DNA from 2 places in the Mesorhizobium sp. B4-1-1 genome. Region 1 is predicted to be linked to the other one. Evidence: riboswitches for the same ligand, from Rfam matches in the RefSeq annotation. Region 1 holds a riboswitch; the other holds the start of a gene.

Region 1 (11,949 bases):
CCGTCGACATCTCGTGGCTTTCGCCCGAAGGCCCCACCCGACTTAGGTACGCCATGGCTAATATGGCTTGCAGGATGTAGACTTCGCAGAGTCGGGTTTACAAAAGGCATTGGGAGGACAGCAAAATGCCACGGGTATCGGAGCTTTTCTTCAAGACGGCCATCGTCTTTCTTATCCTGGGCATCGCCGCCGGGCTGCAGATGGCGATTTCGGGCGATCACGGCGCCTTTCCGGCGCATGCCCACATCAACCTTCTTGGCTGGGTCACCAGCGCCATCTTCGGCGGCTACTATGCGCTCAATCCGGCCAAGGCCGAGCGCCGCGTCGCCATGATCCATTACGGCCTCTATACGGTCGGCATCGTGGTCATGCTGCCGGCGCTCTACTGGATGCTGGCGGCAGGCCATCCGGAGGTCGAGCCGGTCGTGGCGGTCGGCTCGCTGATCGTCGCCGCTGCGGTGCTGATCTTTGGCTTCGTCGTGTTCTCGTCTTCGGAGGAGGTGCGCTCGGCTTCGCCGGCCACCGCGCGTTAGTTCGGCGAACCACAGGATTGCAGCCGGCTCGGACCACGGTTCCGACGGCTGCAAGCCGGCGGGGTTGCGCCGCATTGACGTCGTGAAAGGCGGCCCGCCAGCGACGATACAAATTGATGGCGCCTCGAAACTTTAGCACCGAGGCGTAGCCCGGTCCCTGCGTTCGAGCGCAGAATGCGGAATGCTGGCTATTGCGGCGCGACGACCTCTCGAAAAGGAAAAGACGTCAGTCAGCCCGGTCGCAAAGCGCCGCTCAAAGCGATCAAGGCAGCAGTTTCGGGAACAGCCACAAGATGAGAGCGTGGACTATTCCATCGCGTTCGAACGGGCCGGGTATCTTGACCGGTGCCGAGCTTGCATCCGCTTTGCTTTCGTCGGCCGCGCGGGTCTCGCCATGCACGAGCCAGAGCACGGCCACGAAATAGCCGACCTGCAAAACCACGGCAGCCAGGAATGTCCAGCCGATCGCCGTCCAGACAGATCCCGTGGAGGCGTAAGTCCAACCTAGGATCACCAGAAGCGTCGCCACCATTCCCACAAGAAACTGCGGAAAATACATCTGCCCATTCGAGCGCCGCGGCCACATTCGGTCATCGACGATCTCGCCCATATCTCTACCCATCTCGACCCATGCACGTTTTCCAGGTGGACCGCAAGCTTGAACGATTTGCCGACGGGCCCATCGCCCTTTTGTCCGATCCGATAGGGACTAGGGACGCAGGACTTCTGGTGTGACAACTGGGAATTGCGCCAAATCGTTCCCGAGGCTCAACATTCAACGCGTGCCTAATGAACACGCGCAGGCGATTGCCCGTGTGTTCGGTTGTCCTCACGAAAAAAGGCCCGCCGCGTGGCGGGCCCTTGTCTGTCCTGCTATCCGGATCAGGTCAGGATCAGCACGATCTTGTAAGTGTCGGGGTCGACGATGACGATGCGTCCGTCGGCCAGCACGAAATACTCGTAGGATTCGTAGGCAGGCACGATCTTGACGATGCGCGCCGGCAGGCGGTGCAGACGCACCTTGTGCCGCGGAACCTCGATACCGACAGAGATGTCGAAGTTAACGTCGCGAACCGGCTCGACCTTGGTCTCATGGATGATCTGCGTGACCTGCGTCTTCTGCTCCACCGTCACGTTGTTGATCGAGGCCGTCTTGTTCTGGTCTGTCTCGACATTGGTGTTGCCCTGGGCATTCTGCTCGTTGGTCGTGCCGGTCTTGCCCTGCGCATTCTGCTCGGTCTGCATCTTTGTATTGCCGCCCTGAGCGTTCTGCTCGTTGGTGGTGCCGGCCTTGCCCTGAGTTTGCTGGTCGGTCCGGGTCGTGGTCTTGTTCTGGGCATTCTGCTCGGTGCTGGTGCCGGTCTTGCTCTGAGCGTTCTGCTCGGTCTGCATCTTGGTGTTGCCCTGGGCATTCTGCTCGGTACCGGCCTTGCCCTGTGCCTGCTGCTTCTTCTTCAACTGCGTGTTGTCCTGAGCGTTCTGGTCGGTGTTGGCGCCGGCCTGACCCTGGGCCTGTTCATCGGTCTTCATCTTGGCCTTGCCCTGGGCCTGCTCCTCGGTGTTGGCGCCGGCCTTGCCCTGAGCGTTCATCTCAGTCTTCGATTTCGTCTCGCCCTGAGCCTGCCCGCCGGCCTTGCCGCCCTTTTGGCAATCGGCCGTGCCGGCCGCGCAATTTTCGCCGCCGCTCGGCTGTGCGGATTCGGTCTGGGCCATGGCGGCGCCGCAACCGACGCCAAGCGCGATCATACTCGTGATAAGCAGATGTTTCATGGGATTTCTCCTCGGAAAGTTCGGTCCCTTCACTGGGAAAACCCGGCCCGAAAAGCATTGTTCCGAAATTGTCGCGCCGCGCGCCGCGGACGTTCTTTGAATGCGCCTGTGACGTTCCCCCGAAAATGGTGTCGGCGAATTTTTTTGCAGGAACAAGGCTTGTCGGCCGGCGTTACGCACATTGCCTACCGGCTGTGAAATCGCAGGCGCAGCGTGAGAGGCATATCCAAATCAAGGAGAAAATCGATGAAAATGCACCTCACAACCGCAGCCGCGGGCCTGCTGCTTCTGACCGGCATCGGCGCCGCCGCCGCCGAGGATGTGATCATCCAGCCCGAACAGGAAACGGTCATCCGCGAATATGTGCATAAGCAGCCGCTGGCGTCGGTCAAGGTTCCCGGCGTGGAACTCAACGTCGGCACCGCTTTACCGGATACGGTGGAACTGCACGAGGTTCCCAACGTCAAGTATCGCTACACGGTGATCGACAACCGGACGGTCGTCGTCGATCCCGGCACGCGCAAGATCGTCAAGATCATCCAGTAGGATCATTCGCAGCTGAGTTGACGGCCCTGCCGCCAACTGCGGCCGGCCGTCAACCAGTATTAATTCGTTACCATATGCTAACGGAACCTTCGTTCCGGGCCCGCGTTGCCGCTGCTGTGTTCGAAATTGCCTCATAGAGAACACAAGCATGCGCAGGATTAAGATTCGGGCGGCGGCGAAACAGGCACGGGTTGGGGGAGGAGACTGACCAACATGTCGAAACGTGAAATCGGAACGTCCCGTTCGCTCGGGATGCGTGTCGCCGATCTCAAAGCCAGGATGCGGGACGCCCGGATCACCGAGCATGAGATGAAGACCTTCCAGAAGGTCGCGGCCATCATGGGGGGCGGCGAGGGCTCTCTACGCATAGACGCGGACGATCTGATCGCCGCGTCCTTCGTTACCGAGGCGCCGGGCGAATCGGCACCGAGCTGACAGCCGCCCCCAGCCAAATCCTCCCCGATCGATCCAGTCGACCTCCAGCCGGCAAGGCGGCGGTTTGCAGGCAAACGGATGCAACGGACGCCAGGGCGCGCCCGGTTGCTCCGGGATTCGCAGGCCAAAAATCCTAAAACTCGTGGTCGAGGCCGATGCGCACCGCGTCTTGGGCGGATGTCGTTATATGCGTTGTGAGGCGTGATCAACAGACGCCGCGAGTCCAGCGGGTGCCGCTGGCCCTGCGGGCGTTATGCCCGACGCCGCCGCCCGGCCGTTGTCCGGCGAGAGACTATCCAGGCACGTGTCGGTTCTGTGCCCGGCTTTCGCGTACCCGGCTTCGCCTGATCTTTGCTTCGCGCAGCACTGCGACCGGATCGGCGCCGGTCCATTCGATTCCCGCCTTCTTCGCGAAGACCAGGAATGCCTGCCGCGCCTTGTCGAGATCGATGTCGCCGGCTCGCGCCGCCTCGCAGGCGTGCAACGCCGTGCTGTGGCTCTTGCCTCGCGACGCCAATGGCCATTCCTTGAGAAAGTTCTGCATCCCGGTGAGCGTGGCGATCTCGCGCTTGAAGCCGGCGCCCACGGCGATGGCCACGGGGGCCCGAAGTTCGATGTCGCTTCTGATGGGGCCTTCTTGCATGACTGCGGCATCCTTTTGATTTCAAAGACTTGGGCAGTTTCAATGCCTTCCAATGCGGAGCCGATGCGAAGGTTCCGCCAAATCAATTAGTCGTCGCTGACGGAACAACACCCTGCCGTCGGCGTTTGCCCCGGGAGCTCCCATGTTCCACCTGCCCGTGTTTCCGCCCCCGCGGAGGCCGGGGCGGAGTTCACCAACGCAACAGGAGAGAAACGATGAAAACCACCCTCATTCCAGCTGTCGCCGGCCTGGCTCTGATGGCCGGCATCGGCATCGCGGCCGCGGACGAGGTGATCATCACCCCCGAGCAGCAGACCGTGGTCAAGGAATATGTCCACAAGCATCCGATCGCCTCGGTCAATGTGCTCGGCCTCGAGCTCGGCGTCGGCTCGACCGTGCCTGACACCGTCGAGCTGCAGCAGGTTCCGGATGTCCAGTACCGCTATGCGGTCGTCAATGACCATACGGTGCTGATCGATCCCGGCACGCGCCGCGTTGTTCAGGTGATCCAGTAGATCTAGTCCTCAAAGAGCCCGATCCTCTCCCGGAGCGTCGGGGAAGGATCGGGCTCTTCTCGCATCCGGGCATAAAGCCTAAGATAGGCAGCGGTTTGGGAGGCAACGAAGCGCGGAAGGAGTCGTTGCCATGCATCATCCACACGTCGAATCCCCTGACATTGCCCGCCAAGTCGACAAGCTGCTGGCCGAACGCGGCGATGGGCTGCTGTCGATCAAGCAGGCGGTCGCGCTATTGCGCGAGCGCACCGGAACTGATCGTTCCGACGCCGACCTGGCCGGACTGATCGTCAAGAAGGCCGCGTATCTCGGCATCGCGGTGCTCTCCGACGAGAAATGAGCCATCACCGGATATTGCTTTAAGATGCGTTTGCGCGCCGCGTCTACACCCAAGACGCCACGCGAAAATTCGGCTAATGTTTGGCTGGGGAACAGTCCCAAACCTTAGGAGGCGACAAAGTGACGGACGACAGGTACGAACGCATTCGCCAGCGCGCGCACGAGATTTGGGAGCAGGCCGGCCGGCCTGAAGGCGCGCATATGGAGCACTGGGACCAGGCGACGGCCGAGATCGATGAGGCGGGCAGGCCGAAGAAAGCCGCCAAGAAGGCCGCTGCCGCCAAGGTCGAGAAGCCGAAGGCCGCGAAGGCGGAGAAGCCTGCCAAGGCCCCCAAGGCGTCACCCAAGTCGAAAGCCAAGGGCTGATCGCGTCCTAACGGGATTACGGGCGGTCGTCAGACCGTCTGCCGCATGTTGACCCACCGGCGGCGCGACGGCGACTTGCAAAGCCGCGGTCTGCGCCAGCCGCGCGTCCATGTCGGCGAGCCTGCCGAGCAGATCGCTTGGCATCGCTTGAGAGTGTTAATAAGCCACAGCTCCAATCATCAGGGAATTACTGATCAGGTTGAAATATTTGCTGTGCCTTGGCTGCAACCTGTGTTCAATAGATGAAGTGCTCCCAGTAAAAGTCAGGCATTGAGTGGAAGGCGCAGTTGACTCCGCGCGCCCGCATGCGCCTTTTTCATGCGAGGCTTTCTCTCAACATGCAACTTCGGGGATCAGGGCATGCGGGGTATCAACCGTGTCATTTCATTTGCGTTTCTAGCTGTGGCGGGCGGTCTCTCTGCGCCTTGCCAGGCGGCGCCGGTCGAGTACGTCAGGGCGTGCACGGCGTATGGCGCGCAATACTATTACAGTCCCGGCACCGCCACCTGTATCAATGCCAACACGGGCGAGACGCGCAGCGTGACGGAGGAGGGTGTGGTCGACGGCAAGACGGCGTTGGCGAGCAAGGTTGACGACATTGACCGCCGCGTCCAGCGTGCCTTCGAGGGTGCGTCGGTGGCCTCGGCGCTGGCCGGCCCAGACCTGGTGCAGGGCGAGCATTTCGGCGTGCGCGTCAACTGGGGCAATGCCGGTCAGTCCAATGCCATGGGTGTCACCGGCGCAGCGGTTCTTGGCGAGGGCTTAATGCCTGGCGGCAACGGTCGGCTGGCCGGCGCCGCGGGCGTCGCCTTCTCCGGCAAGACGGTCGGCGGCAATGCCGGCCTGCAGTTCACCTGGTAAGCGCGACCGGGGGCAATCAATGTTCAGATATCTTCTTGCGCCGGCGATCCTCGGCGCGGCAACGCTCCTTGCGGCGCCATCCCAGGCGGCGGTCGCATATGTCAAGATCTGCTCCGCCTATGGGGCCAATTACTACTATAGCCCGGGCACGGACACCTGCATCAACGCCCAGACTGGCGTGACCAAGAAGCAGGTCGACGACGGCAACGGCGGCGAGATGACCGAGGTCGGTAAGACGGCGCTCGCGGCCCACGTCGATGACATCGACAACCGCATCACGCGCGCCTTTGAGAACGCCTCGATCTCGGCCGCGCTCGCAGCGCCCGATCTCGTCCAGGGCGAGCATTTCGGCGTGCGCGTCAACTGGGGCAATGCCGGCTATGCCAATGCCTTCGGCATCACGGGCGCCGCGGTGCTGAGCGAGGGCTTCGACCATGGCGGCCGGCTGACCAGCACGCTCGGCATTGCCTTCGCCGGCAGCCAGGTCGGCGGCAATGTGGGGCTGCAGTTCAGCTGGTAGGGGAGGCTACCGTCTCCCTTGCTTTCCGGCGTATTGCGCGACCGCGCAAATGAGGGCCAGCGCCGCCGTATCGCAGGCGGTCCGCGACGGCGACGGTCCCTTGGCGAAAAGCACCGCGTCCGCGACGGGGATCGTCAGGCCATGCTTTCTGGCGAATGACGTGACTTCGTAAGGCTGGTCGTCGGGCTGTATGCCGATGTCGATACGCTGGTCCATCAACGAATTCCTCCCTGGTACGCGGCTTTACCCTCCTTCGCCTGAGACGAATTTAACCACCCGCCGCTCAGCCGCGTCCACCAATTTCCAATTGTATGAAACGATGCATTTTTCGACGGGCGGCCCAAGGGTTGTAGGGGGAGCTGCCTGCCTCACCACGCATCGCTCGACCGGGCAAACCGCACGCCTGCCGCGATCATCGCGCTTTCGCATTCGCTGATCAGCCTGAGATTGCGCAGATACCGCGCCACCGTCTCCGAGAGCCAGGCGGCGCAGGCCTCGACATAGGCGCGGCCATGCACCAGCGATGTCCTGGCTGGCCATGCGCCAAGCGCCGGCGAGGCGTTCACGCTCGGCAAACGGCAGTGGCGAGAACAAAGGGCGGGAGAGGTTGGCGAAAGCGCCATGGTTCGCGGTATTCAAGCAAGTCCCCTCAAAGGAAGGGAAATATCGTACTTTATGTACGAAAAACAATCAAGCCGGATTCGTACAATTTGAACGACACTGCGGTTACGATACCGCGGTTATAAGAAATCTGCGAAAAATCTTATAACCCGGCATCTCCCTAAGGGAGATGGGGCCCCTGGTTCGATTGGCCTCGCAAAAAACCGCTTTCCCATTCGCTCGAACAGTGCTTTAACGCGGCGATCCACAGGGGTGCTCCGTACGGTCGGGGCTGAGATGGCGGCGGCAAGCCTCCGGACCCTAAAGCTGATCTGGATAATACCAGCGGAGCGAGGCGGGCCATGTTTTCCGGCGCACAGATTTCCCTTTATCCCATGGCTGACGATTTCGTCGGCGTCATCCTTGGCGCGTTGGGCGCGCTCGACCCTTACCGCGACAGGCTGAGGATCGAGACCGACGATATCTCGACGCTGCTGGTCGGGCCGCCCGAAGTGCTATTTCCCGCCATGCGCGACCTGTTCGTCGCGGCGGCGAAGAGCGGCAAGCACTGCGTGCTGTCGGCGGCGGTCTCGCGCGGCTGTCCCGGCGAGCCGGACGATCCGATCTGCCGCTCGGACGAGATAGGCGGCCCGGCGATTCCGCTCGAGGAGCGCAAGCGTGCCGCGCTCCGCGCCGTCGAGGCGACGCCCTCGACCGACCAGCCGGTGGCGGCGCAATTCTCGCTCTATGTGATGGGCACCGGCGACCACATGGACGAGATCTATGGTTGCATCGACTTCCTGAAAAACTCCGGCGTCTTCGACCGCTCAAAGAATTTCTGCACCAGGCTGCGCGGCGACGCCGGCGCGGTGTTCGCCACGCTCGCGGAAGCCTTCTGCCGCTTCGGCCCCGGCGCGGGCCACGTGACGCTCGACATAACGATTTCGGCGAACAGTCCGACCGCGGTTTGAGCCGCGTAGCGCTGCCGAGGTAGATGTCGTGGCTGTTTTGTTCGGTTCTACGCCGCAAGAAGAGCCTTCCGAGATTGGCGAAAGCCGGGATGCCGTCCAATCTCCCCCCTTGCGGGGGAGATCAGCCCTTGCTTCTGTCTTCGCCAGGATCTTCCCCGCCGCCATCGCTTTGGCTCTTCTCCTCATCGCCTGGGAGCTCTACGTCCGCCTCGGCGGCATCGCATCCACCGTGCTCCCCGCGCCCTCGCGCGTGCTGGCGCAGGCTTGGGAGAACCGCTCGGCACTTGCCGACAACACGCTGCCCACGATCCGCGCGACGCTGGCGGGCTTTGCCTGCTCGCTCGTTGCCGCCTTCATCCTCTCGGCGTTGGTCGACTTCCTGGCCCCGTTGCGCCGGGCGCTGTTCCCGCTGCTGATCGCCAGCCAGACCTTGCCGCTGGTGGCGATCGCGCCGCTGGTGGTGCTTTGGTTCGGCTTCGGGCTGCTGCCAAAAATCCTGCTCGTGGCGCTGGTCACCTTCTTCCCGATGATGGTGGCGCTGGTCGAAGGCTATGCCGCCACGGCCAAGGAGATCAGCCAGATGCTCGCCGCCATGGGAGCAGGGCGCTGGCGCATCTTTTGGCTGGCGCGGCTGCCGTCGGCGCTGCCCTATTTCTTCGCCGGACTGCGCATCTCCATCACTTATGCCGTGGTGGGCGCCATCTTCGCCGAATATGCGGGCGCCGCGAAGGGGCTCGGCATCTACATGCTCAGCGCCAAGAACAATTTCCGCCCCGACCTGGTGCTTGCCGCCGTCGCGGTCAGCTCGGCGCTGACGCTGGCGCTGTTCGGCCTTGCCGTGCTCGTCCAGCGTCTCGCCATGCCCTGGGAACGCGCGGACGGCAAATCCGATCCTTCCGCCGCAGGCCGGCCATGACCCGGCTCGAGCTCCGCGACGTGCGAAAGAACTTCGGCGCGCTCGAGGTGCTGGCCGGCGTCTCCCTCCATGTCGGCGCGGGCGAGTTCGTCTCGATCCTCGGTCCTTCCGGCGCCGGCAAGTCGACATTGTTCCAACTGCTCACCGGCGCGATCCGGGGCGAGGGCGAGATGCGCTTCGACGGCGCGCCGCTCGATGGCGCCCGCTTCGCCTTCATGCCGCAGCGCGACGCGCTGATGCCGTGGCGGCGCGTTATCGACAATGCGGCGCTGGGGCTCGAAGTGCAGGGCATGAAGCGGCGCGCGGCGCGCGAGCGCGTGGCGCCGTTGTTCGCCGAATTCGGCCTTGCCGGCTTCGAGCGCGCCTGGCCGGCCGAACTGTCCGGCGGCATGCGCCAGCGCGCCGCGCTCCTGCGCACCGTGGTGCAGCAGCGCGACATGCTCTTGCTTGACGAGCCGTTCGGCGCGCTCGATGCGCTCACCCGCGCGGCCATGCAGCGCTGGCTGGAGACGATGTGGCGAAACCATCGCTGGACGGCGCTGCTCATAACCCATGACGTGCGCGAAGCAGTGCTTCTGTCCGACCGTATCTATGTGCTTTCGGCGCGGCCCGCGCGCGTGGTGCGCGAGGTGGCTGTGCCGCTGCCGCGTCCGCGCACCGAGAGCGCGGCGCTTGCCCGCGAGGCCGCGGCGATCGAGGCCGGCATCCTCGACACGCTGCTTGGCCAGCCCGATCCGAATTTCCGACCATCCGATGGAGAATTGAAATGACCGATCTGACCCGCCGCCAGGCGCTGTTTCTGGCCGCCGGCCTGCCTCTTGCCGGGGCCGTCACGCACGCCCGTGCCGCCACCCCGCAAAAGATCACGGTCGCGCTCGACTGGACCGTCAACACCAACCACATCGGCCTGTTCGTCGCTCGCGACAAAGGCTTTTACCGGGACGCCGGCCTTGACGTGGAAATCCTGCCCTATGGCGATACCGGCTCGGGCACGCTGGTCGCCAACCGTGTCGCCGATTTCGGCATTTCAGGTTCGCTCGGCCTGTTCACCCAAAAGAGTGCTGGCGCCGACCTGAAGGCCGTCTACGCCGTCGTCCAGTCGGAGACCGCCCGCGTCGTCTTCAACGCCGACCGCGCGGCGATCAAGAGCCCGAAAAATCTCGACGGCCTGACCTATGGCGGCTTCGGCAGCGCCTGGGAAAACGCGCTGCTGCGGACCATCATCCGCCATGACGGCGGCAAGGGCGATTTTTCGACCGTGACGCTGGGGACGTCCGCATACGATGCACTGGCCAACGGCTCGGTCGATTTCACGCTCGAAGTCTCGACATGGGAAGGTGTCGAAGCGGAACTGAAAGGCCTCAGGCAGCGCAGCTTTCGCTATGCCGATTACGGCGTGCCGGACGAGCACACGACACTGATCGTCTCCAGCAACGCCTTCCTCGCCGCCAATCCTAAAGTCGCCGCCGCTTTCGTAAAGGCAACGCAGCGTGGCTACGCCTTCGCGGTTGATCAGGCGCGGGAGGCGGGCGACCTGCTGGTCGCCGCCAACAAGGACACGCTCACCGACCCGGCGCTGATCGATGCCTCGCTGAAGGCGCTGAACGACGGCCATTTCCTGAAGAGCGCCGACGGCACCATCGGCACCATGGACAAGGCGAAGATGGAAGCCATGGGCGGGTATCTGTTTGCCTCGGGGGTATTGCTCGACGGCAACGGCAATGCGCTGACCGCGAAGCCGGACGTCGAGGCATATTTCAGCAACGAGTTTCTGGGCGCCTGAGGACGAAGGAACGCGGTATCGTGCCAGAACCCGTCCGGAAATCCGGTGCGGAGCCTAATTCTCAACGATGGCGCGAAGCAGCGCGGTTTTGATGTGCCACCCGGGTTCGCCATCCAGTAACAGGGCGGCCTCATAGAATCTCGCCACGGCCGGGCACAGGCCCGGGAAGTCCTGGTTGGCGTTCGAGATAGCCTCCATCTCGGCCGACGTGCCGCCGATCTTTGTGAAAACGTCGGCGACCAGCGACCAGTCCTGATCGCTGGGCACGGCCGCCGGTAGACCGCTTCTTTTGGCGGCGCCGAAGGCGCGGAACAGCGTGGCGCCGATCCTGTCCAGGTCAGCCAGGAAATCGTGGCCGGGCGCACTGATCGCGTCCGGCCCGTTGCACAGGTAATTGTTGCAGGTGGCCGGTGTTTCGCGCGCTATGACATGATTGAGCATGTCGAGTTGCGCCGAAAGCGCTTCCGAAGCGTTGCTGTCGGGGGTCGTGGGTAGGAGTGGGGCATATCGATGCCTGAGATCGGCGACCGCCTGTCTGGTGATATTGCGCACTTCTGTTTGGCTTCCGGCCTGGGCCGCGGCAGTGATCTTGCGCAGCATCGCATCGTAGTCGTCCGGAAATTCGCGGGCGATAGCCTCGAATATCTGGAGATCCTGCGTCCGGATCTCGGCATCGATGTCGGCGGTGGTCAGCGTCTGGGGCGGCATCTTTACTGACTGATAGTGGTGATGTTTGCCGCTGCCGAACATCGTCGGCATCACTTTAGTCCCAACGATGCTTACGGAGACGACCGCCGCGACTTGCAACCATTTCCAAGGTGACATCCGCCTGCGCTCCGACACCCTTCTCACTCTGCCCCAAGGCTCAGCGCCTTCTTGCGGTCGGCTTCCGCACGCTTGCGGTCGCCCTTGGCTTCCCACACAGCGCTGCGAGATTTGTAAACCAGTGCGAAATCCGGTTGCAGTTTTATCGCCTGGCTGAAGTCTTCGATCGCCCCGTCATAGTCTGCATTGCTGGTCCGGATTGCTCCTCGGCCAAAATACGCAACGGCGTTCTTGCGGGTAAGGCTGAGCGCTTTTTCGAAATCGCGCATCGCCGCGGCATCCTCATGTCTGCCCATCCTCAAGATACCCCTGTCGGCATAGACCCG
Region 2 (11,949 bases), on a different contig from region 1:
GAAGGACAGGCTGTCGTTGATGGTGGCGTCGGCGCGGCCGGTGAGCAGAAGCTGGATCGACTGGTCGAAGCCGTCGGTGCCGACGAGCTCGGCGCCGTTGGACTCGGCGAGCTTGCCGAAGTTGGAGGTCAGCGACTGCGCCGACTTCTTGCCCTTGAGGTCGGCGAAGGTCTTGATGTCGGTGTTGTCGCCGCGCACGATCAGCACCGCCTTCGAGGCGATGTAGGGATCGGAGAAGTCGTACTTGGCCTTGCGCGCATCGGTGATGCCGACCTCGTTGATGACGGCGTCGTAGCGGTTGGCGTCGAGGCCGGCGATCAGCCCGTCCCACTTGCCTTCGAGGAACTCGACCTTGACGCCGAGCTTGTCGGCGATGGCCCTGGCGATCTCGACATCGAAGCCGACCAAGGCGTTGGATTCGTCATGATAGGTGAAGGGCGCGTAGGTGCCTTCGGTGCCGACCTTGATGACGCCCGCCTGCTTGATCTGGTCGAGATTGGCGCCGGCATGCCCGGCCGTGACCGCCAGAACCTGCAACGTTCCGGCGACAAGGAGCGATTTGAGCCATTTCATTTTTCTGTGATCCCGTTTTGACCGGTGTCCCGGCGCGATTGTGAGAGCCGGAAACTGACAGATAGAAGGCTGGGAAATAAGGAACCAGATTTCAAAAATCAGCTCTGCCAGAAATCTGATTCTCAAAATTGCCTGACAACCCGCCAAGCGACTCTTTCGGGCCGATGACAAAATGTTCCCGCTGGCAATATTTGCCCGCTCGGACGGCGGAACCATCGATGCGCCTGATACGTTGCATCGCTGTTGTAGGGCGCGGCGGCGTCTTTTCAACCGCTGTAAGCTCACTCACCGCCAAAAGGAGCCGGCATGATCGAGGACACAGCAGGACGGACGCTGGTCCGGGCGGCAATGAAGGCTCCTTATCTCGAGCGCGACGAGGAGCATGTTCTCGCCTTGCGCTGGAAGGAAGAGAACGACCAGCACGCGTTGCACAGGATCACCGTCGCCCACATGCGCCTGGTCATCTCGATGGCCTCGAAGTTCCGCCACTACGGCCTGCCGCTCGGCGACCTTATCCAGGAGGGCCATGTCGGCCTGCTCGAGGCTGCCGCCCGTTTCGAGCCCGCGCGCGAAGTGCGCTTCTCGACCTATGCCACCTGGTGGATTCGCGCCTCCATGCAGGATTACATCCTGCGCAATTGGTCGATCGTGCGCGGCGGCACCAGTTCGGCGCAGAAGGCGCTGTTCTTCAACCTGCGGCGTCTGCGCGCCCGCCTCGCCAACGGCGCCGAGCCGCTCTCCAATGCCTCGCTCTACCGCGAGGTTTCGGCCGCGCTTGGCGTTCCGGAAGCCGACGTGGCGATGATGGATTCACGCCTGTCCTCGCCCGACAGCTCGCTCAATGCGCCTCTGGCCGACGAGAACGGCGCCGCCGAGCGGATGGATTTCCTGGTCTCCGAAGACCCGCTCCCCGACGAGATCGTCGGCGACCGGATCGATGTCCAGCGCCGGGCTGTCTGGCTGAAGAGCGCACTTGGCGCGCTCAACGCCCGCGAGCTTCGCATCATCGAGGAGCGCAGGCTGAGCGACGACGGCGCCACGCTGGAAGCGCTCGGCGAACAGCTGGGCATCTCCAAGGAGCGCGTCCGCCAGATCGAGGCCCGCGCCATGGAGAAGCTGAAGCTGGCCCTTGTGAAGCAGAATCCGGAATTTTTGGCGGAAGCCGCCTGAAGCTAATGTAATCGAAAATCAAAGATAGGAAATTTATTAAATAAGAATACATCGTCGTCGAGGCAATTTTTCCTCGATGATGCATATTGATTGTGAACTCTTTAACAGACTGTAGCGCCGCAATCGGGCTTTTTGACGCCTCCAGACCATGACATATGGGGGATCTGCCATGCTGCGATGCTGCGTGCACCTTGCAATCCTGTTCCTTATTGGCCTCACGACATTCGAAGCGCACGCCGATCGAAGGGTTGCCCTCGTCATTGGCAATTCCGAATATCGCGAGATCCCGGCGCTCAAGAATCCCGACAAGGACGCGGACGACGTGTCGGACACGTTCCGGCTGGCCGGCTTCGAGGTGTTCGCCGCCAAGGATCTGACCAGGCTTCAGTTCGAAGAGCGGTTCCGCCACTATCTGGCGGCGGCCGACGGCGCCGATCTCGCGGTCGTCTACTATTCGGGACACGGCTTTCAGATCGGCGGGGAGAATTTCCTAATTCCGGTGGATGCGTCGCTGAAAGATGCGGCCGACATGGAGGTCCAGGCCATCAAGGTCGACGACATATTGCGGCAACTGCGCTCGAGATCGAAGATCCAGATGATCATCCTCGACGCCTGTCGCAACAATCCCTTCCCGCGCAAGGACTATTGGCTGCGCGACCAGTTGATCGTCGCCGGCGGCAGCGGACTTGCGCAGGTAACAGGTTCGCAGAATACGCTGATTGCCTTTGCCACCGAGCCGGGGGCGGTCGCCTATGACGGGTCCGGCGATCTCAGCCCGTTCTCGTCGTCCTTCTCCCGCCGCGCGCTGGCGCCGGACCAGGAGATACGCTCGGTCATGGCGGCCGTGCGCCGCGACGTGGTCAAGGCCACCAACGGCAAGCAGGTTCCGTGGGAGAACTCCTCGCTGCTCGACGATGTCGTGCTGATGCGCGGGGCGGAGCAACCAGCGCCGCCGCCTCTCGACGCGCAGCAGAACGAGCAGGTGGCGGAGCGCGGAATCCAGGTCGCCGATGCCGCCGAGGCGATTGGAAGTCGCGATATCCGCGTCCCGGTCGGCGTCGGCCCGGTTCCGCTGAAACTGGATCTTCCGGCCAAGGATGCCTCGATCAGCCTCAAGCTTGCGAGCTACCCGGCGACCGGAACGCTGTCGTTGCCCGATCGCGTCCTGTCGCCGCAATCGAGCCTGATGGCCGCCGAGGTCGACAATCTGCGCTACGAGCCGCAGATCGGCTCGGCCGCTCCCGTCGAAGTCGGCTTCGAGATCCGCCTGGGCAACGCCGCGAAGCGGGCGACGATAAAACTGTCGCCGGGCGTCGACCCTTGCGACCAGGCCGCTGGCGAGCCGCTCGACCTGCAGGGCATTGTCCCGGGACGGTTGCCGAATGAGATCGGCGGCGGGGCTCTCGAGACCTGCGAGGCGGCGGTGAAGTCCTACCCCGACATTGCGCGCTTCCGTTACGAACTGGGGCGAGCGCTGCTGGCGGCGGGCAGGATCGACGAGGCCAGGCAAGCGATCCAGGAAGCCGCGGACAAGGGACATATCCGCGCCCTATTCGCGCTCGGCACCATCGCCTCATCCGGAACAGGGACGGCTGTCGATACATCGAAGGCGAACGACCTCTATTCGAAGGCGTCGGACAAGGGAGACCCCTACGCCTTGGCCGCCTGGGGACGCGCTTTGTTCAATGGCCTCGGCGTTGAGCGCGACACCGGCAAAGGCCTCGACCTGCTGCTCCAGGCAGCGGCGATGGGGCATGTCGACGCCATGAAGGAGCTCGCCGTGATCTTCGAGGAAGGCCGCAACGGCCTGCCCGCCGACCCGGCCCGCGCCTTGGCTTTCCTCCAAGCCGGCATGGAGCGGCAAGACGTCTATTCGATGGGCATTCTCGGTCTTTCCGCGCACCCCGCGCGCACCACCCCCGTGGTCATGGCGTGCAAGGCCCCGAAGGTTATCACGAAGATAAAAGTGGTCCGCGTGCCCGTGTCAAAACCGAAGACCGTCACACCGCCAAAGGTCAAGCCGACCCCAACGGAAACCGGGAGGACATTCTGGACTGGTGGCAGTAGCCACGCTGCCCCCACCGGCGGTGGCAATACCGGCGACGGCGAAGGTGACGGCGGCAACACCGGTAGTGACGGCTTGTGAAGGACAACATCTCCCAGCCCGGGCGATTGTAAAAATAGCCGGGCGGCGCCTGGTTGGTCCGAATCCGCGAGTCCCTCTACCTGTCGGTGACGATCTTGACCTTGTCGCCCGACGACACTGTCGCGCCCGGCGACATGGCGTTGAGCACGCGGAACAGGTCGAGCTTGCGGTCGACGCCGACCATCTGCGCGGCGAGCGAGCCCATGGTCTGGCCGGCCTGGACGGTGACGACCCTGATATGCAGCGGCTTAAGCGCCGCCTTCTCGGCAGGGCTCAGCACGCGGAAGGACCCGCTGACCGAGCGCGCCACCGGGTCCAGCGCGGCGCTGGCCGAGGGCGCGGCCGTCAGCAGCCTGTAGACTTGGCCGCCGGCGCGGATCACCGCGATGTCGAACTGCCAGCCTTGCGCGCTGGCATGCGCCGTCGCCGCATCGTTGCCGTTGATCGTCTCCTGGCGCACGCTGGCGTCTTCCAGCCCCGCCACCCAGCCGCTGCGGATGTAATCGGGGAGCGATACCGACTTGTCGATCGCCACGCCGTCGAAACGGATGGCGATGTCGCCCGGCCCGGTCGCGGTGACGGCGGCCGCCGAATTGTCGATGACGAAACCGTCCGGCACGGTGAAGGACACCCCGAGTTTGGGATGCATGAAGGTCAGGCCGCGCACATAGCCTTCTTCCGGCGTGTCGCCGTAAAGCAGGCCGTCGATGCCGGCCAGAAATGCGTCGCGGTCGCGCGTGCCGACGCCGGGCGGGCCGAAATTGCGCGCAAGGCGCTGCGCCAGCTCGATGCGCTGCGGCGTGTTGGGGTGCGTCGCCAGGAAGTCGAGGCTGGCGTCGGTGGCGCCGCTGACCGAGCGGAAATCCGTATAGGCCGACATCGACTGGAGGAAGCGACCCGCCGCATAGGGATCGTAGCCCGCCTCGCCGATCGACTTGATGCCGATGGCGTCGGCCTGCAGTTCCTGGTTGCGCGAGAATTGCGCAAGCCTGAGCTTGCCGCGGATGAGCGCCGCCTTGGCCGTCGGGCTGTCGCCGAGCACATCGGAGACCACCTTGGTCGCCAAGCCTTCCTCGGCTTCGAGCTGCTGCCTCTGCAGGCCGTGATTCGCGGTGACGTGGCCCATCTCATGCGCGATGACGGCGGCAAGCTCGGACGAATCGTTGGCCAGCGCCAGCAAGCCGCGCGTCACATAGAGATAGCCGCCCGGCAGCGCGAAGGCGTTGACGTTGGGCGAGTTGAGGATGGTGATGCGATAGGTCTGGGTAGGGTTCGCCGACACCACCGTCAGATTGCCGACGACCTTGGCCACCATGCGTTCGAGCCTGGGGTCGGAATATTCACCGCCATAGGTGGCGAGAATCCGCGGATGCTGCGCCTTCGCCATTTCGGCGAGCTTGGCATTGGCGACCACGTTGTCGACGGTGATCGGCTTGTCGGAAGGCTGGAAGCCGCTTTCCTGCACGTCCGGCGGCGTGAACATCTGGCAGCTGGCCAGCACGGCAACGCTCGCCAGCGCAAGAAATCGTGCCAGCGGCCTCATCCAAACCTTCTCAGCGCCGGTCGACAGATCGGCTTCCTTTCGAACTCTTTCGGCAAATCGCGGCCCAGCCGGACCAGCATGGCCGGACCTAGCCACACTCCCCCGGACAAGGCAAGCAAACGCCGGATCGCCCATTGCCGGTTTGGCCATAAATTATGTCCGCTTCCGGGCAATATGTTGTGATCCGGCAACGGTGCCGCCTCGATCGCCGATATAGCGCCGGAAGGCGTCCGGTCCAGACCGATCGAAGAAATCATCCGCCGGCCCGGTCGCCGCGATCGTACCTTCATCGAGAAAAGCCACGTCCTGGCCGATGCGGCGCGCATCTTCCGGCTGATGTGTGACGAACAGCACCGTCATTTCGCGCTCGGCATGGATGCCGGCCATAAGGTCGAGCATGTCGTCGCGCAGCGCCGGGCCGAGCGACGCGAAAGGTTCGTCGAGCAGCAAGACGGGCCGATCGCGCAGCAGCACCCGCGCCAGCGCCACGCGTTGCCGCTCGCCGCCGGAAAGCTCGCGCGGCAGCCGTCTTTCCTTGCCCGCAAGACCGACCCGCGCCAGCGCCTCGGCGACGTCGGCGCGATCGGCATCGTCGAGTTTGAGCGACGGCGAGCGGCCAAGCCCGACATTGGCTTCGACCGAAAGATGCGCGAACAAATTGTTTTCCTGGAACACCATCGACACCGGCCGCGCCGAAGGCGGCGTGTTGCCGAGATCGGCGCCGCCGATCAGCACCTTGCCCGCATCGGGCGTTTCGAAGCCGGCTATCAGATTGAGCAGCGTCGACTTGCCGGAGCCGCTCGGCCCCATGATGGCGGTGATCCTGCCGGCCGCGAATTCGGCGTCGAAACTGAAGGAGGATGCGCCATAGCTGAACGAAAGGCCATCCAGCGCGACGGTGAGGCCCTTTTGCACGGCGGCGCCGTCGATTGTCGTCGTCATGACTTTCCTTCCCGCCCCAGCCAGTCGGCGGCGACCACCAGCATCAGGCAGACGAGGCCGAGCAGCAAGGCAAGTCCCGCTGCGTCGGCTGTCCGGTAGCTGCCCATGCGCGCCAAAAGCAGATAGGGCAAGGTCTGCACGGAATCGCTGCCGAACAGCGCGATCACGCCGAGATCGCCGAGCGACAGCGCCATGGCGAAGGCGAAGCCGGTGGCCAGGGGCCGCCTGAGCGACGGCCAGTCGATCAGGCTGAGGCGGGCCCAGCCGGATATGCCGAGCGCCAGGCAAAGCCGCTCGTGGCGCTCGCTCGCCGCGTCATAGGCCGGGCGAATGGCGCGAATGGCGAAGGGCATCGCCATCACCGCGTTGACGGCGACGACCATGGCCGGCGCGACGGCGAAGACATCGGTGACGTGGCGCAGCGCCAGGAACCAGCCGGCGCCAAGCACGATCGGCGGCACGACCAGCACGAAGCCGGCTCCGGTATCGGCGGCATGTTCGAGCAGGCCCATGGCGCCGCCTGCCCGGCGCCGCAGGGCCAGCGCGCGCCGAGCCCCGATCAGCGCCAGCGACAACGTCACGCTGAGCAGCGCCGCAAGCAGGGCGAGGCCCGCGCTGGTGAGCGTCGCGCGGCGCACCGCCTCCTCGCCCGCCAACCGGCCGAGATCGGCCTGAAGGCCTGAAAGCACGGTCGCCAGCATCGGCCCGGCGACGAACAGCAGGGCAAGCGCGATGAGGCCGGCGTTCAGCACGCTTTCGGTCCGTCCCGCCGAAAGGTAGCGGCGTGGCGCCACCGGCAGATTGGCATCGCCGACCGTGTTGGCGCCGAGCCGCGTGAGCGCGACGACCACGACGAAGGTGAGCGCGATCTGCAGCAGCGTCAGCACCACGGCGCGCGCGGGATCGAAATCGAAGCGCAGCGCTTGGTAGATGGCGACCTCCAGCGTCGTCGCGGCCGGACCGCCGCCCAGCGTCAGCACGATGGTGAAGGAGGTTATGCAGAGCATGAAGACCAGCCCGGCGATCCCCGGCAGGGCCGCGCGCAGCACCGGCCATTCGATCAGCCGGAAAGCCGGCCGCGCGCCCATGCCGAGCTGACTCGCCAGCCGCCACTGGTCGGCGGGAACCGTGCCCAGCGCCTCAAGGAAGAGGCGCGTGGCCAGGGGCAAGTTGAAGAACACATGCGCGACAAGGATGCCGGAGAGGCCGTAGATCCCCGGCCAATCCCCGCCGCCAAGCCTGGCGAAAGCGCCGGCAAAGTACCCGGCGCGACCATAGAGCGCCAATATGCCGAGCGCGGCGACGATCGCCGGCAAGGCCAGCGGCACGGTGAACAATTGCAGGATCAAGCGACGCCCGGGAAAGGTCGGATGTCTCGACAAAGCGCGCGCGACCAGCAGCGCCGGCGCGACCGACAGCAGCGTCGACAGCAGCGCCTGCCACAGCGTGAAGCGGGCGACGCGCGAGAGATAACTGTCGAAGGCGGCGGCAGCGCCGGAGAGATCCTGCGCGCCCTCGAGGACGAGGCCGGCGAAGGCGCCGCCAATGAGCACGGCGATCGCCGCCAGCGCGACGACGCCGGCGGTGATGCGGGAGTCACGCGCCGAGTGCACGCTGCGCCATTTGAGTTCGAGCTAACGAGCGCCGGGTCGCTTCGCGCCCCGCTCTGGCCTGCCGGCCATCTCCCCCTCTAGGGGGGAGATTAGCAGCTTCGACGCCCCGCTTAGTCCTGCAGCGTTGGAGATTGGCGAAAGTTGGCGTGACAGCCAATCTCCCCCCTTGAGGGGGAGATGTCGGGCAAGACAGAGAGGAGGGCCTTGGCGCAAGCATCGCAGCCCTACTTGCTCATCACCGCCAGCCACTCATCCACCCACGCCTTGCGGTTGGCAGCCACTTCCTGCGGGCTGAACAGCAAGGTCTTGGTCGGCTTGACCAGCTTGTCGAAGGCCGGGTTGAGCGGCTTGTCGGTCTTGCCGGCGGGGAACATCCAGTTGGTCTCCGGAATGACGTCCTGGAATTTCGGTCCGGTCATGAAGGCGATGAACTTCTGCGCCAGCGGGTTCTTCGCGCCGGTGGTGGTGATGCCGGCAACCTCGATCTGCAGGTACTCGCCCTCTTCGAAGGAGGCTGCCTGGTAGCGCTCGGTGTTCTCGGCCACCATGTGATAGGCCGGCGAGGTGGTGTAGGAGAGCACCATCGGCGCCTCGCCCTTGGTGAACAGGCCATAGGCCTCGCTCCAGCCCGGCGTCACCGTCAGCACCTTCGGCTTGAGCTTGGCCCAGGCCTCCGGCGCCTTGTCGCCATACACGGACTTCACCCACAAAAGCAGGCCGAGGCCGGGCGTCGAGGTGCGCGGATCCTGGATGACGATCTTGTCCGTGCCGGCGCCCTCGACCAGGTCCTTGAGGCTTTTCGGCGGTGTCTTCAGCTTTTCGGTATCGTAGACGACAGCGAAATAGCCGTAATCGAACGGCACGAACGTGTCGTCCTTCCAGCCGCCAGGCACATTGATGCCGGCGACTTCCCCATGCGGCGCAAACAGGCCGCTCGCCTTGGCATCCGCCGTCAGGTTGGTGTCGAGGCCGAGCACGATATCGGCCTTGATGCCGGCGCCTTCGAGCTTGACGCGGTTGAGCAGGGCGACGCCGTCCGCAACCGAGACGAATTCGAGATCGCAGCCGCATTCGGCCTCGAACTCCTTCTTGACGGCCGGGCCGGGACCCCAGTCGGCGGTGAAGCTCTCATAGGTATAGACGGTGAGCTTGTCCTTTGCCTCTGCAGGCGCGACGCCCGCCAGAAGCGAGACAAGACCGGTTGCGAGAATGAGATTGGACAGCATTGCGCGCATCGGCGCCTCCTTCGTTCGCGTTAAAGGAATTGAGGCGTCGGATCGTCCGAAACGTCTAATCCCTCCGCCGGTACAAACCGGATCAGGTTCAGCGGGTTGGCTTGATCGCCTCTCAGCCGGATCACGTCCGGCACCCCGTTAGAGCGTTTCGACAGATAGGCCCCGCCGAAGCGGCGCGCAAGCGGAAGTTTGCCGGGCAGCTAATGTTCGCGGCAACAGGCGCGCAAGCGAAGCGCGGGCCGTCCGGCTTCCGTTTCGCTTGGAGGGCTGGTAAGGGCCACGGCCATGGGCACATTCACCATCCTGCTTGGCGGCGAGCTTGTCCGCACACCTCGGCTCGAACGCCAGATCGAAGGTTCGCGCGTCATCGCCGCCGATGCCGGCATCGGCCATGCCCGCATGCTTGGACTGGTGCCGGAGCTGTGGGTCGGCGATTTCGACTCGGTGCCTGCCAATCTGTCGGATGATCTCGCCACCGTTCCGCGAAAAATCTTCCCGGCCGAGAAGGACATGACCGATGGCGAACTCGCCATAGCGGAAGCGCTCCAGCGCGGCGCCACCAGCCTGGTGCTGGCCGGCGCCTTCGGCGGCAAGCGCGCCGATCATGCCTTCCTGCATCTGGCGCTGGCCGTGCGGCTGGCCGAGGCTGGCACCACCGTGCTGCTGACCAGCGGCGCGCAGGAAGGCGTTCCCATCCTGCCTGGCAAGGCCAGCTTCGACTATGACGACGGCACCTTGTTTTCGGTGCTCGGCTTCTCCGAGCTCGCCGGCCTGACGGTGACCGGCGCGAAATGGCCGCTCGACCGCGTCGAGGTGGCGTTCGGCTCCTCGCTCACTATATCAAACGAGGTCAAAGGGCAGTTCGGCATCGCGCTGGAGCGCGGCCGGGCGCTGCTTCTGGCCCACCCCTATCCTCTTCCAGAAAGCTGACATTCCAGACATGGCGCCGCCACTCCTCAATCTCGACGGCATTAAACTGACCTTCGGCGGCACCCCGCTGCTCGACGGCGCGGCGCTCAGCGCATCCGCAGGCGAGAAGATCGCGCTGGTCGGCCGCAACGGCTCCGGCAAGTCGACGCTGCTCAAGATCGCCGCCGGCATGATCGAGCCGCAGGACGGCGAGGTGTTTCGCCAGCCTTCGGCGACCGTCCGCTATCTGCCGCAGATGCCTGACATGGACGGCTTCGCCGACGTGCGCGCCTATGTCGAGGCCGGCCTCGGCCCGGCCGACGATCCGCATCGCGCCACCTATCTGATGGAGCATCTCGGCCTGACCGGCGAGGAGCGTCCGAACGATCTTTCCGGTGGCGAGGCGCGCCGCGCCGCGCTTGCCCGCGTCATGGCGCCGGAGCCCGATATCCTCCTGCTCGACGAGCCGACCAACCATCTCGACCTGTCGGTCATCGAATGGCTGGAAGAGGAACTCGCCCGCACCTCGTCGGCGGTGATCCTGATCTCGCACGACCGCCGCTTTCTCGAGCGCGTCACGCGCGCCACCGTCTGGCTCGACCGCGGCCAGACGCGACGACTGGACAAGGGCTTTGCCCATTTCGAGGAATGGCGCGACCAGGTGCTGGAAGAGGAAGAGCGCGAGCAGCACAAGCTCGGCCGCCAGATCGTGCGCGAGGAGCACTGGCTGCGCTATGGCGTGACCGCCCGGCGAAAGCGCAACATGCGCCGCCTCGGCGAGTTGCAGGCCATGCGCCAGCGCCACCGCGGCCATCGAGGCGCCGAGGGCATTGCCACCATGGTGGCCAGCGACGCCGCCGAATCCGGCAAGCTGGTGATCGAGGCCAAGGGCATCGACAAGAGCTTCGGCGAGCTCACCGTGGTCAAGGGTTTCTCGACCCGCATCCAGCGTGGCGACCGCGTCGGCCTGGTTGGCCCGAACGGCGCCGGCAAGACGACATTGTTGAAGATGCTGACCGGCGAGCTGGCGCCGGATGCCGGCACCGTGCGGCTCGGCGTCAATCTGGAGATCGCGACGCTCGACCAAAAGCGCGAGGCCGTCGACCCGCAGGAGACGCTGGCGCATTACCTCACCGACGGGCGCGGTGAGAACCTTGTTGTCAATGGCGAGCAGCGCCATGTCGTCTCCTACATGAAGGATTTCCTGTTCAAGCCGGAGCAGGCGCGCACGCCGGTGCGCGAGCTTTCCGGCGGCGAGCGCGCGCGCCTGCTTCTGGCCCGCGTGCTGGCGCGGCCGGCGAACCTCCTGGTGCTCGATGAGCCGACCAACGATCTCGACATGGAGACGCTCGAACTGCTGCAGGAACTGGTCGCCGGTTTTGCCGGAACCGTGATCCTGGTCAGCCACGACCGCGACTTCCTCGACCGCACCGTCACCAGCGTGATCGCGCCGGAGGGCAACGGCCGCTGGATCGAATATGCCGGCGGCTATTCCGACATGCTGGCGCAGCGCGGCGGCTCGAAGCTGGAAGACCGCAAGGCGAGGCCGAAGGCCGAGGCGAGCGAGCCTGGATCGAAGGCCGAACAGGCAGCATCCAAAGGCCCCGCCAAAAAGCTCTCGTTCAAGCAGAAATTCGCGCTGGACTCGCTGCCCAAGAAGATCGAGGCGGTGACGGCCTCAATCTCGCGGCTGGAGAACAACATCGCCGACCCGTCCTTCTACGAGCGCGACCCGGCCTCGTTCCAGAAGACCATTGCCGCGTTGGACAAGGAGCGCACGACGTTGGCGGCACTCGAGGAAGAGTGGCTGGAACTGGA

What was found. A riboswitch is a leader RNA that binds a small molecule or an ion and turns the genes downstream of it on or off. The one in region 1 is predicted to bind thiamine pyrophosphate.
Region 2: linked by a shared signal. The riboswitch ahead of thiB (thiamine ABC transporter substrate binding subunit) and the one ahead of FJW10_RS13900 (YkoF family thiamine/hydroxymethylpyrimidine-binding protein) in region 1 are both predicted to bind thiamine pyrophosphate.

What each region holds. Positions count from the first base shown of each region.
Region 1 covers NZ_VFTH01000008.1:142,146-154,094, forward strand. The annotation lists gene FJW10_RS13835 (hypothetical protein) at 126-533, shown strand; gene FJW10_RS13840 (exopolysaccharide production repressor protein) at 796-1,143, opposite strand; gene FJW10_RS13845 (DUF1236 domain-containing protein) at 1,416-2,303, opposite strand; gene FJW10_RS13850 (DUF1236 domain-containing protein) at 2,550-2,849, shown strand; gene FJW10_RS13855 (hypothetical protein) at 3,063-3,284, shown strand; gene FJW10_RS13860 (DUF982 domain-containing protein) at 3,577-3,927, opposite strand; gene FJW10_RS13865 (DUF1236 domain-containing protein) at 4,143-4,442, shown strand; gene FJW10_RS13870 (hypothetical protein) at 4,573-4,782, shown strand; gene FJW10_RS13875 (DUF2934 domain-containing protein) at 4,902-5,147, shown strand; gene FJW10_RS13880 (porin) at 5,508-6,008, shown strand; gene FJW10_RS13885 (porin) at 6,028-6,528, shown strand; gene FJW10_RS13890 (hypothetical protein) at 6,535-6,744, opposite strand; gene FJW10_RS13895 (hypothetical protein) at 6,897-7,094, opposite strand; TPP riboswitch at 7,388-7,500, shown strand; gene FJW10_RS13900 (YkoF family thiamine/hydroxymethylpyrimidine-binding protein) at 7,491-8,099, shown strand; gene FJW10_RS13905 (ABC transporter permease) at 8,248-9,015, shown strand; gene FJW10_RS13910 (ABC transporter ATP-binding protein) at 9,012-9,785, shown strand; gene FJW10_RS13915 (ABC transporter substrate-binding protein) at 9,782-10,798, shown strand; gene FJW10_RS13920 (hypothetical protein) at 10,853-11,557, opposite strand; gene FJW10_RS13925 (tetratricopeptide repeat protein) at 11,647-11,949, opposite strand, start outside.
Region 2 covers NZ_VFTH01000017.1:96,321-108,269, reverse strand. The annotation lists gene FJW10_RS22395 (amino acid ABC transporter substrate-binding protein) at 1-573, opposite strand, end outside; gene FJW10_RS22390 (RNA polymerase factor sigma-32) at 880-1,743, shown strand; gene FJW10_RS22385 (caspase family protein) at 1,913-3,889, shown strand; gene FJW10_RS22380 (M48 family metalloprotease) at 3,966-5,432, opposite strand; gene thiQ (thiamine ABC transporter ATP-binding protein) at 5,586-6,374, opposite strand; gene thiP (thiamine/thiamine pyrophosphate ABC transporter permease) at 6,371-7,987, opposite strand; gene thiB (thiamine ABC transporter substrate binding subunit) at 8,212-9,222, opposite strand; TPP riboswitch at 9,265-9,370, opposite strand; gene FJW10_RS22355 (thiamine diphosphokinase) at 9,508-10,152, shown strand; gene FJW10_RS22350 (ABC-F family ATP-binding cassette domain-containing protein) at 10,163-11,949, shown strand, end outside.